DNA from 3 places in the Flavonifractor sp. An52 genome. Region 3 is predicted to be linked to each of the others. Evidence: predicted binding sites of a transcription regulator. Region 3 holds the regulator's gene; each other region holds the start of a gene.

Region 1 (3,263 bases), on a different contig from region 3:
CTTGACGCACACCACGTTCAGGGTGCCGCGCAGCTTGTTGACGATGAGGGTGGACAGAGCCTCGCCCTCCACGTCCTCGGCGATGACCAGCAGCTTCTTGCCGGACTGCACCACCTGCTCCAGGATGGGCAGCAGCTCCTGAATGTTGGAGATCTTCTTATCGGTGATGAGGATGAGGGCGTCGTCCAGAACGGCCTCCATCTTCTCGGTGTCGGTGACCATATAGGGGGTGATATAGCCGCGGTCGAACTGCATACCTTCCACGACCTCGCTGTAGGTCTCAGCGGTCTTGGACTCCTCAACGGTGATAACGCCGTCGTTGGAAACCTTCTCCATGGCCTCGGCAATCAGCTTGCCCACGGTCTCGTCGCCGGAAGACACGGTGCCCACGCGGGCAATGTCGTCGGAGCCATTGACCTTCTTGGAGTTGGCCTTGATGGCCTCCACGGCGGTGGCGGTAGCCTTGGCGATGCCCTTCTTCATGACCATGGGGTTGGCACCGGCGGCCAGGTTCTTCAGGCCCTCACGGATGATGGCCTGGGCCAGCAGGGTGGCGGTGGTGGTGCCGTCGCCGGCCACGTCGTTGGTCTTGGTGGAAACTTCCTTCACCAGCTGAGCGCCCATGTTCTCAAAGGGATCGTCCAGCTCGATCTCCTTAGCGATGGTCACACCGTCGTTGGTGATCAGGGGAGCGCCGAACTTCTTGTCCAGCACCACGTTGCGGCCCTTGGGGCCCATGGTGATCTTAACGGTATCGGCCAGCTGATTGACGCCGCGCTCCAGAGCGTGACGGGCTTCCTCACCGTAGCAAATGATCTTAGCCATAATGAATTACCTCCATGCAAATTCCGCCTGAGCGGAATTAAAATCAAAATTTGTCCGGAGCAGGACACGCGCCTGCGCAGGACACCTATGCTTGCTCCGCCACCGGCGGGCAACCGCCTTTGTGTACAAAGGCGAGGGGGGTATCGAAACCGCTGTGCCGCCTGCGGCGCGGCGGTTTCGTATCTAGGGGGGATGCAATCCCCCCTGGACGTTCTTTACTCCACGATAGCCAGGATATCGGACTGACGAACGATGGTGTACTCCTCGCCGTCGATCTTCACCTCAGTACCGGCATACTTGCTGGTGATGACCTTGTCGCCCACCTTCACGGTCATGGTGACTTCCTTGCCGTCCACCAGGCCGCCGGGGCCCACCTCGATGACCTGAGCCACTTCGGGCTTCTCCTTGGCAGAACCAGTCAGGATGATGCCGCTCTTGGTCTTTTCTTCGGCCTCGACCAGCTTGATGACCACACGGTCGGCGAGAGGCTTGAGTTTCATAATAGGTTCCTCCTTATATGATTCATTTTCTTATTAACCAATCCAATATGTTAGCACTCATTTTGCGCGAGTGCTAACCACGTGTATGATAATACCTCTCTCCGCGCAAAAAATCAACCCCCTTTTTTGAAAAAAGGGGGTCGGTTTTGGAAAAATTCAAGTTTTGTTCACAAACTCACAGCAGGAGTGCTAATCCACACTCTCACATCTGACTCCAGTAATGCTTGGAACGCTCCAATTCCTGGGTAATCCTGATCTCCTTATTCTTTTCGTCCAGGTCCATGCCCTGCCCCACCGTGCGGCAGGCTTTGCTGTTGATGGCGCACACAAAGACAGTGACCGCCACAAAAATCGCATAGAGCAGCCACGCCAGCAGACTCGTACGCAGGGCAGTCAAAAATGGGACCAGAAGGACGCAGGGAAGATAGAGGGCGCTCAAAATAATCATGGTCCACTTGACGATTCTGTACATAATATCCTCCTTTTGAACGGATAGGCCTATATTTGTACATCTCTATTTTACCATACACGCTTTCTCTTTACAAGCTCGCGCCCCCTGCCATGTGGCCCCGGCGGGATAGAAAAACTGCACCTTCTGCTCGGACAGTCGGATGGACAGGTCGGTCCCCTCCACCAGTTCGCCGTCCACATTGACCGCGGTGAGCCGGTCGCACCGCACATTCATAGTCCGGCCCCGGCGCAGAATGGCCTGCGGGATGTCCCCGATCTCCCCCCGGGCAAATTTTTTGATGAGTGCCAGGACCGTAAAACGGGACACTGCCGGGATCACGATGAAGTCCAGCATCCCGTCGTCGGGCATAGCCGTGGGACTTGGATTGAAACCGCCGCCGTAGTACCGGCCATTGCAGGCGCACAACAGGGTGAACCGGTCGCCGGGCATAGGTTCGCCATCGATTGACACCTGATAGGGCAGGTGAATCCCCCGGATGATGGTGCGCAGGGCGGACATCTGATAGGCCGCCGTGCCGCTGACCAGGGGCAGCTTTTTAAAATCGGCGGCCCCAAACCCAATGCGGGCGTCAAACCCTACCGAACACACATTCAGGGAGTATCGCCCGTTGCATTCAATCAGGTCCATGGCGGTCTGCGGCCCATCCAGCAGCTGCTCCAGCTGCCAGAACCGGGCGGCATCCTGGCCGAATATGCGCAGAAAGTCATTGCCCGAACCCATGGGGCAGTGGGTCACCGCCACATGGGCCTGTCCCGCGGCTCCGTTGACCACCTCATTGAGGGTACCGTCTCCGCCGCAGGCATACACCCGCAGCTCGTCCCCCTGACGGGCGGCTTCCTCTACCAGCGATACGGCGTGGCCCGGTCCCTCTGTCCGCACCGCCGACCATTCCTCCCGGCGGCCGGCCATAATGTGGCGTATCTTCTCCAGCATCTCCTGGCTGCGGTCAAACTTCCCCGCATGGGGGTTCATTATGAACAGGTGCCGCACAGGCACCCTCCTCTCTCTTTCAATCTGCTCCAACTCACGCGGCAAAAGCGCTGGGATTAAAGGTCCCCCAGAGAGTCAGCCGCTGCTCCGCCCGTGCCATACGGGCCACGATGGCCGCCGCCTCCGCCCGGGTCACCGTTCCCTTGGGGTTGAAGGTCAGCTTGCTGTCCACACCGGTAAGCACACCCTTGGCATAGAGGCTGTAAATGGCGTCCGCGCCAGGATCGCCCGGCTTGACGTCGGGCACGGAGACCTTGATCCTGGACAGATCGTTGATGTTCTTCATGTGCTTGGCCTGGCTGGTGTCCGCAAAGATCTGGGCGATCTCCCGCCGGGTAGCCGGGCGCAGGTAGTCCTTCTGGCTGAAGGTGCCGCTCTGAATGATGCCGCTGGCCAGACAGTAGTTCACCGCGCCGGAGTACCAGTAGGGTCCGGTGGAACTGCTGGTATGGAAGCTGTCATCTTTATAGCGGCTC
Region 2 (3,263 bases), on a different contig from region 3:
CTCATAGCCCACATATCCCGGAGGTGCACCGATCAGACGGGACACAGAGAATTTCTCCATATACTCGCTCATGTCGATACGCACCATGTTTTTCTCGGAGTCAAACAAGGCTTCGGCCAGGGTCTTGGCCAGCTCGGTCTTGCCCACGCCGGTGGGGCCCAGGAACAGGAAGGAGCCGATGGGCCGGTTGGGGTCGGCGATACCGGCCCGGCTGCGCAGAATGGCCTCGGACACCAGACGAACTGCCTCGTCCTGGCCCACCACACGCTGGTGGAGGATGTCCTCTAGATGGAGCAGCTTCTCGCGCTCCCCCTCCATCAGCTTGGCTACGGGGATGCCAGTCCAGCGCTCGATGATGCGGGCAATCTCCTCCTCGGTGACCTTATCCCGCAGCAGGGAACGGGCTTTGCCTTCGTTGGCAATGGCCTCCTCCGCCTCCAGCTGCTTGCGCAGCTCGGGGATTCTGCCATACTGCAGTTCGGCGGCCTTGTTCAGGTCGTACTGCCGCTGAGCCTTCTCCAGCTCGGCGTTGGCGGCTTCCAGGTCCTCCCGCAGCTTCTGGACCTTGCCGATGGCATTCTTCTCGTTCTCCCACTGGGCCTTCTTGGCGTTGAACTCATCCCGCATCTCGGCCAGCTCCTTCTGGATCTCGGCCAGGTGCTCACGGGAGAGGGCGTCGTCCTCCTTCTTCAGGGCGGCCTCCTCGATCTCGTGCTGGATGATCTTACGCTGGATGATGTCCAGCTCGGTGGGCATGGAGTCGATCTCGGTGCGGATCATGGCGCAGGCCTCATCGATCAGGTCGATGGCCTTATCGGGCAGGAAACGGTCGGTGATATAGCGGTCGGACAGGGTAGCGGCGGCGATGATGGCGCCGTCCTGGATCTTTACGCCGTGGAACACCTCATAGCGCTCCTTCAGGCCACGGAGGATGGCAATGGTGTCCTCCACCGTAGGCTCGCAGACCTGTACGGGCTGGAACCGCCGCTCCAGAGCGGCGTCCTTCTCGATATACTGGCGGTACTCGTTGAGGGTGGTGGCGCCAATGCAGTGGAGCTCGCCACGGGCCAGCATGGGTTTCAGCAGGTTGCCGGCGTCCATGGCGCCCTCGGTCTTGCCGGCGCCCACGATGGTGTGCAACTCGTCGATGAAGAGGATGATACGACCCTCGGACTTCTTCACCTCGTTGAGGACGGCCTTCAGCCGCTCCTCAAACTCGCCCCGGTACTTGGCACCCGCAATGAGGGAACCCATATCCAGAGCGAAGATGGTCTTGTCCTTCAGGGAGCCGGGCACGTCGCCCTTGACAATTCGCTGGGCCAGGCCCTCGGCGATGGCGGTTTTGCCTACGCCGGGTTCACCGATGAGGACGGGGTTGTTTTTGCTCTTGCGGCTCAGAATACGGATCACGTTGCGGATCTCGTCATCACGGCCGATCACCGGGTCCAGCTTGTTCTGCCGGGCCCGCTCTACCAGATCGGAGCCATACTTCTTCAGGGCGTTGTAGGTGTCCTCCGGGTTGTCGGAGGTGACCCGCTGATTGCCGCGGACGGCGGTCAGAGCCTGGAGCACCCCTTCCTTGGTGACGTTATAGGTACGGAAGAGTTCCTTCAGCTCCCGGTTGGCGGTGTCGATCAGGGAGAGCAGCAGGTGCTCCACCGAGACATATTCGTCCTTCATGGAGGAGGCGATGGACTCGGCGGTATTCAGGCACTTGTCCACATCCTGAGCCACATAGATCTTGCCCTGCTCACGGCCGGAACCGGAGACACGGGGCAGTTTTTCCACCTCCGCCTTGGTGGCGGCGGTGAAAGAGGGAACGGTGAGACCCATGTTCCCCAACAGCTGGGGAATCAGGCCGGACTCGTCGCTGAGCAGTGCCAGCAGCAGGTGAGGCTGCTCGATCTGCTGGTTACCATATTCCGTGGCCAGACTCTGGGCGGTCTGGACGGCCTCCAGAGACTTCTGGGTATATTTCTGTGCATTCATAAAAAACACTCCTTTCAAGGGGCAGCTTTTTGTTTGTCCTCAGTATAGTCCCCTGCAAAACAAAAATCATGAACGGAGTGTGAATTTTTAGCACTCATATGAAGAGAGTGCTAAAACCTTCGGCAGGTGGAGTGATTTGACAGGATAGCCCCTTTACGAGCGCAGAAAAAAGAGGTATAATGCCGTGGACTGTCTGAAGGAGGAGCGAGATGAAACGGACCAACGATTTGGGGCATGATCCAGTTTTTCGCCTGGTGTGCAAGCTGGCCATTCCCACCATGCTGGCCCAGCTGGTCAGCGTACTCTATAGCATTGTAGACCGCATTTACATTGGAAACATTCCCCAGATCGGGGATCTGGCCCTGGCGGGAGTGGGTGTGTGCGGCCCTATCGTCACGCTGCTCAGCTCCTTTGCCTCTCTGGTGGGGCTGGGCGGCTCCCCCATTCTGGCCATGCGGATGGGGGAGGGGAACCGGAAGGAGGCCAGCCGGGTGCTGTCCAACAGCTTTTTTATGCTGCTGGTGTTGTCGGTGGGACTGACGGGACTGTTTCTAGCCATGAAGGGGCTTCTGCTCCAGTGGTTTGGCGCCAGCCAGGCTACCTTCGGCTACGCCGATACCTACCTGACCATCTACACCGCCGGTACCTTCTTTGCCCTGATGGCCACCGGCATGAACAGCTTTTTGATCGCCCAAGGCTTTTCCGGCCTGGGTATGGCCACAGTGATGCTGGGGGCGGTGCTCAATATTGTGCTGGACCCCATTTTTATCTTTGTTTTAAAGTTGGATGTGGCGGGTGCGGCTCTGGCTACGGTCATCTCCCAGATGGCCTCCTGCGCCTTCGTGCTCTGCTCTCTGCTGCGGAAAAAGATGCCGGTGCCCCTGCGATGGGGCGGCTTTGACCGGAAGATCATGATGCGGATTGTCACATTTGGCTTGTCCCCCTTCCTGATCATTGCCACCGACAGCGTGCTGCTCATCGTCCTCAACACAGTGCTCCAGCACTACGGCGGCCCAGAGTTGGGCGACAAGCTGGTGGTCTGCGCCACCATTGTGCAGAGCTATCTGCTTCTCATCACCATGCCCATGGGTGGCCTGACCTTGGGTACTCAGCCGGTAATCAGCTTTAATTACGGCGCAGGCAACGCCGCCCGGATCAAGCGGGCCATGAAATCCATTGTGGGACTGTGCCTGACCTTCTGTGCCCTGATGACTGTGGTGACCTACACCCTGTCTCCGGTGTTTGTCCGGCTCTTTACTCAGAATCCGGAACTG
Region 3 (3,263 bases):
GCCCAGGCCGGCGTCGCTCATGGCCTGACGGACGGGGCCGGCGGTGGCCTCCACCAGGGAGGCGGTCAGCTGGTCGAACTTGGCCCGGGTCAGAGTCAGATCCAGGTGCTTGGGGCCGGTGGCGTCAGCGGTGATATAGGGCAGGTTGATGTTGGTGGAGGTGACGCCGGACAGCTCGATCTTGGCCTTCTCGGCAGCCTCCTTCAGGCGCTGCATGGCGACCTTATCGCCGGTCAGGTCGATACCGGAGTCCTTCTTGAACTCAGCGGCCATCCAGTCCATGACGGCCTTGTCGAAGTCGTCGCCGCCCAGACGGTTGTTACCGGCGGTAGCCAGCACCTCGATGACGCCGTCGCCGACCTCCAGCACGGACACATCGAAGGTGCCGCCGCCCAGGTCGTAGACCATGATCTTCTGATCGGTCTCCTTATCCACGCCGTAGGCCAGAGCCGCGGCGGTGGGCTCGTTGATGATACGCTTCACGTCCAGACCGGCGATGCGGCCGGCGTCCTTGGTGGCCTGACGCTGAGCGTCGGTGAAGTAAGCGGGAACGGTGATGACGGCCTCGGTCACAGGCTGGCCCAGATAGGCCTCGGCGTCCGCCTTCAGCTTCTGCAGGATCATGGCGGAGATCTCCTGGGGAGTGTAGGCCTTGCCGTCGATGTTCACCTTGTAGTTGGAGCCCATCTCACGCTTGATGGAAGAGATGGTGCGGTCGGGGTTGGTGATAGCCTGGCGCTTGGCCACCTGGCCCACCATACGCTCGCCGTCCTTGGAGAAGGCCACCACAGAGGGGGTGGTGCGGTTGCCTTCCGCGTTGGCGATAACGACGGCCTCGCCGCCTTCCATAACAGCAACACAAGAGTTGGTCGTACCGAGGTCGATACCGATGATCTTAGACATAATCAATTCCTCCAATATATCGTAAATTGTTTTTTAACATGAATTAGTTGGCCACCTTGACCATGGAGAACCGGATCACCTTTTCTTCGGTGCGGAAACCGGCCTGGAACACCTCTACAATGGTGTTCTCTCCGGCGTTCTCGTCCTCCACGTGCATGACGGCGTTGTGCAGGTTGGGGTCGAAGGTCTCGCCCAAGGCGGGGATCTCCTGAATGCCCAGCTTGGAGAGGACCTCCTTCAGCTGGGTCATGGTCATCTCCACGCCCTTCTTATAGGCCTCGTCAGCGGTGTCCTGCTTGAGGGCCCGCTCCAGGTTATCGTACACCGGCAGGAAGGCGGCGGCGGTCTCCGCCTTGGAATCGGCCCAGGCCGACTCCTTTTCCTTCTGGCTGCGGCGGCGGTAGTTGTCGTACTCGGCGGCCAGCCGAAGGAACTTGTCCTCCTGATCGGTGAGGTTCTGCTTCAGAGCCTCCAGCTCCTCCAGCAGGGGATTGGGGGCTTCCTCCGCAGCCTCGGGGGCGGCGGCCTGTGCGGTCTGCTCCTCAGGGATGACCTCTTCGGGCTGTTTCTCTTTCTTACTCATGGGATGCACTCATCTCCTATTTAAGATCGTCGCTGCCGCCCGGCAGCTCGCCCTGCCCGAACAGCCGGGTCAGTCCCTCGGCCAGATAGGAAAGGCGGGCGGTGATTTTGGCATAATCCATACGGGTGGGTCCCACCACACCGATGACGCCCCGCATTCCGTCGCCGATGTCATAGCTGGCCACCACAACGCTGGTATCCTTCAATGCGTCGGCCACATTTTCCGGGCCGATGAGGATCTTCATGGCGGCGTCCTTGGGAACGGGGAAGCGGGCGGGATCGGCGTCCTCGGAGAGGTAGCTCAGCAGAGGCTGGGCCCGCTCCAAAGAGCGGTACTCAGGCAGCTCCAGCAGATGGGCGATGCCCGAGGTGTGGACGGTGCGCTGCTCCAGGCTCTCCAGCACCTCCATCGCGAAGGAGACAACCAGGGAGATGAGCCCGTAGGCCTCTCCGGCGGCGTGCTGGGCCACCCGCATCAGCTCCGGCGTAATCTCATCCAGAGGCAGGCCGGTAAAGGTGGCGTTGAGCAGGGTGTTGAGCATCTGCAGCTGAGCCTCCGTCAAATCGGAGGGCAGCCGGATCAGCCGGTTGCGCACCACATTGGTGTCGGTCATTACCACGATGATAAAGGCATTGTGCTCCACCATCAGAAGGTCAAACCGGCGGATCGTCACCCGGCTCATGCCGGAGGACAGCGCAAAGGCGGGGTAGTTGGTCAACTGAGACACCACCCGGCCGGCCTGGTCCAGCACCCGGTCCAGCTCCTGCATCTTCATCCGCAGGGCCTGGTTGATGCGCTCGGTCTCCTGAAGGGAGAGCTTGTGCGCCTCCATCAGTTCGTTGACGTAGAACCGATACCCCTTGGGAGAGGGGATGCGTCCGGCGGAGGTATGGGGCTTTTCCAGCAGTCCCAGAGATTCCAGATCCGCCATCTCGTTTCGGATGGTGGCGGAAGAGATCTCCATGCCAATGGAAGAGGCAATGGCCTTGGAACCCACCGGCTCCGCCGACTGGATGTAACTTTCGATGATGGCGCGCAGGATTCGTTTTTTGCGTTCGGTTAAATCCATAGCGGCCACCTCACTTTTGATTTAGCACTCATACTACCTGAGTGCTAAAGATAATGTAGCACCGTCCGGGAAAAAAGTCAATAGGCAGGGTTGTAAATTAAATGTGAACGAAGAAAAGATAGCAGACAGACCTTCAGAATGCAAATCAGAGCGGTTGACGCGGCGGCGGTTCAATGGTATTCTATCCAATAAGGAACAAGACTTGCAGACAGGAGGGGTGTCTCTGTGGACGGAACGGTGCCCGTGGAGATCATTGACTACGAAGAGCGCTATAAACAGGATCTGGAGGACATCTCTCTGCCCTGGCTGCTGGAGTATGACCTGCTGGAGCCGGTAGACCTGGAGATGCTGGCCGATCCGCACCGCTTTATCGCCGGGGGCGGCCGTGTGCTGCTGGCCCGCTGTGGCCGGGAGATCGTGGGCATGGTCATGCTGGAGCTTCAGGGCGACGGTGTGTGCGAGGCACTGAAGTTCGGCGTCAAAGAGGAGTACCGAGAGCGGGGCATCGGCACCGCCCTGATGGAGGCGGTGATCCAGGCCGCCCGGGACGCGGGACAAAAGACCATCGTGATCACCTCCAACCACAAGCTGAAGGCTGCCCTGCGGATCTATGAGAAGCTGGGATTTGAATACGTCACGTATTCTGACAAGTGGTTTCAACTGTCCGATATTAGAATGGAACGGGAATTATAAGAAAAGGACGCGCCG

What was found. The regulator HrcA, encoded in region 3, represses chaperone genes, less so after heat shock. The targets are predictions, from matches to a motif close to TGTTAGCACTCNNNNNNNNNGAGTGCTAACA.
Region 1: a site for HrcA is predicted at 1,374-1,404, ahead of B5G06_RS08200 (co-chaperone GroES). Genes of this name have one in related genera too.
Region 2: a site for HrcA is predicted at 2,075-2,105, ahead of clpB (ATP-dependent chaperone ClpB). Genes of this name have one in related genera too.

Annotation. Positions count from the first base shown of each region.
Region 1 covers NZ_NFIB01000017.1:19,329-22,591, reverse strand. Annotated here, with positions in the region: gene groL (chaperonin GroEL) at 1-825, opposite strand, end outside; gene B5G06_RS08200 (co-chaperone GroES) at 1,041-1,325, opposite strand; gene B5G06_RS08195 (hypothetical protein) at 1,528-1,797, opposite strand; gene B5G06_RS08190 (diacylglycerol/lipid kinase family protein) at 1,840-2,787, opposite strand; gene B5G06_RS08185 (WG repeat-containing protein) at 2,822-3,263, opposite strand, start outside.
Region 2 covers NZ_NFIB01000011.1:49,471-52,733, forward strand. Annotated here, with positions in the region: gene clpB (ATP-dependent chaperone ClpB) at 1-1,989, opposite strand, end outside; gene B5G06_RS06140 (MATE family efflux transporter) at 2,199-3,263, shown strand, end outside.
Region 3 covers NZ_NFIB01000022.1:44,022-47,284, forward strand. Annotated here, with positions in the region: gene dnaK (molecular chaperone DnaK) at 1-903, opposite strand, end outside; gene grpE (nucleotide exchange factor GrpE) at 947-1,486, opposite strand; gene hrcA (heat-inducible transcriptional repressor HrcA) at 1,503-2,555, opposite strand; gene B5G06_RS09600 (GNAT family N-acetyltransferase) at 2,781-3,248, shown strand.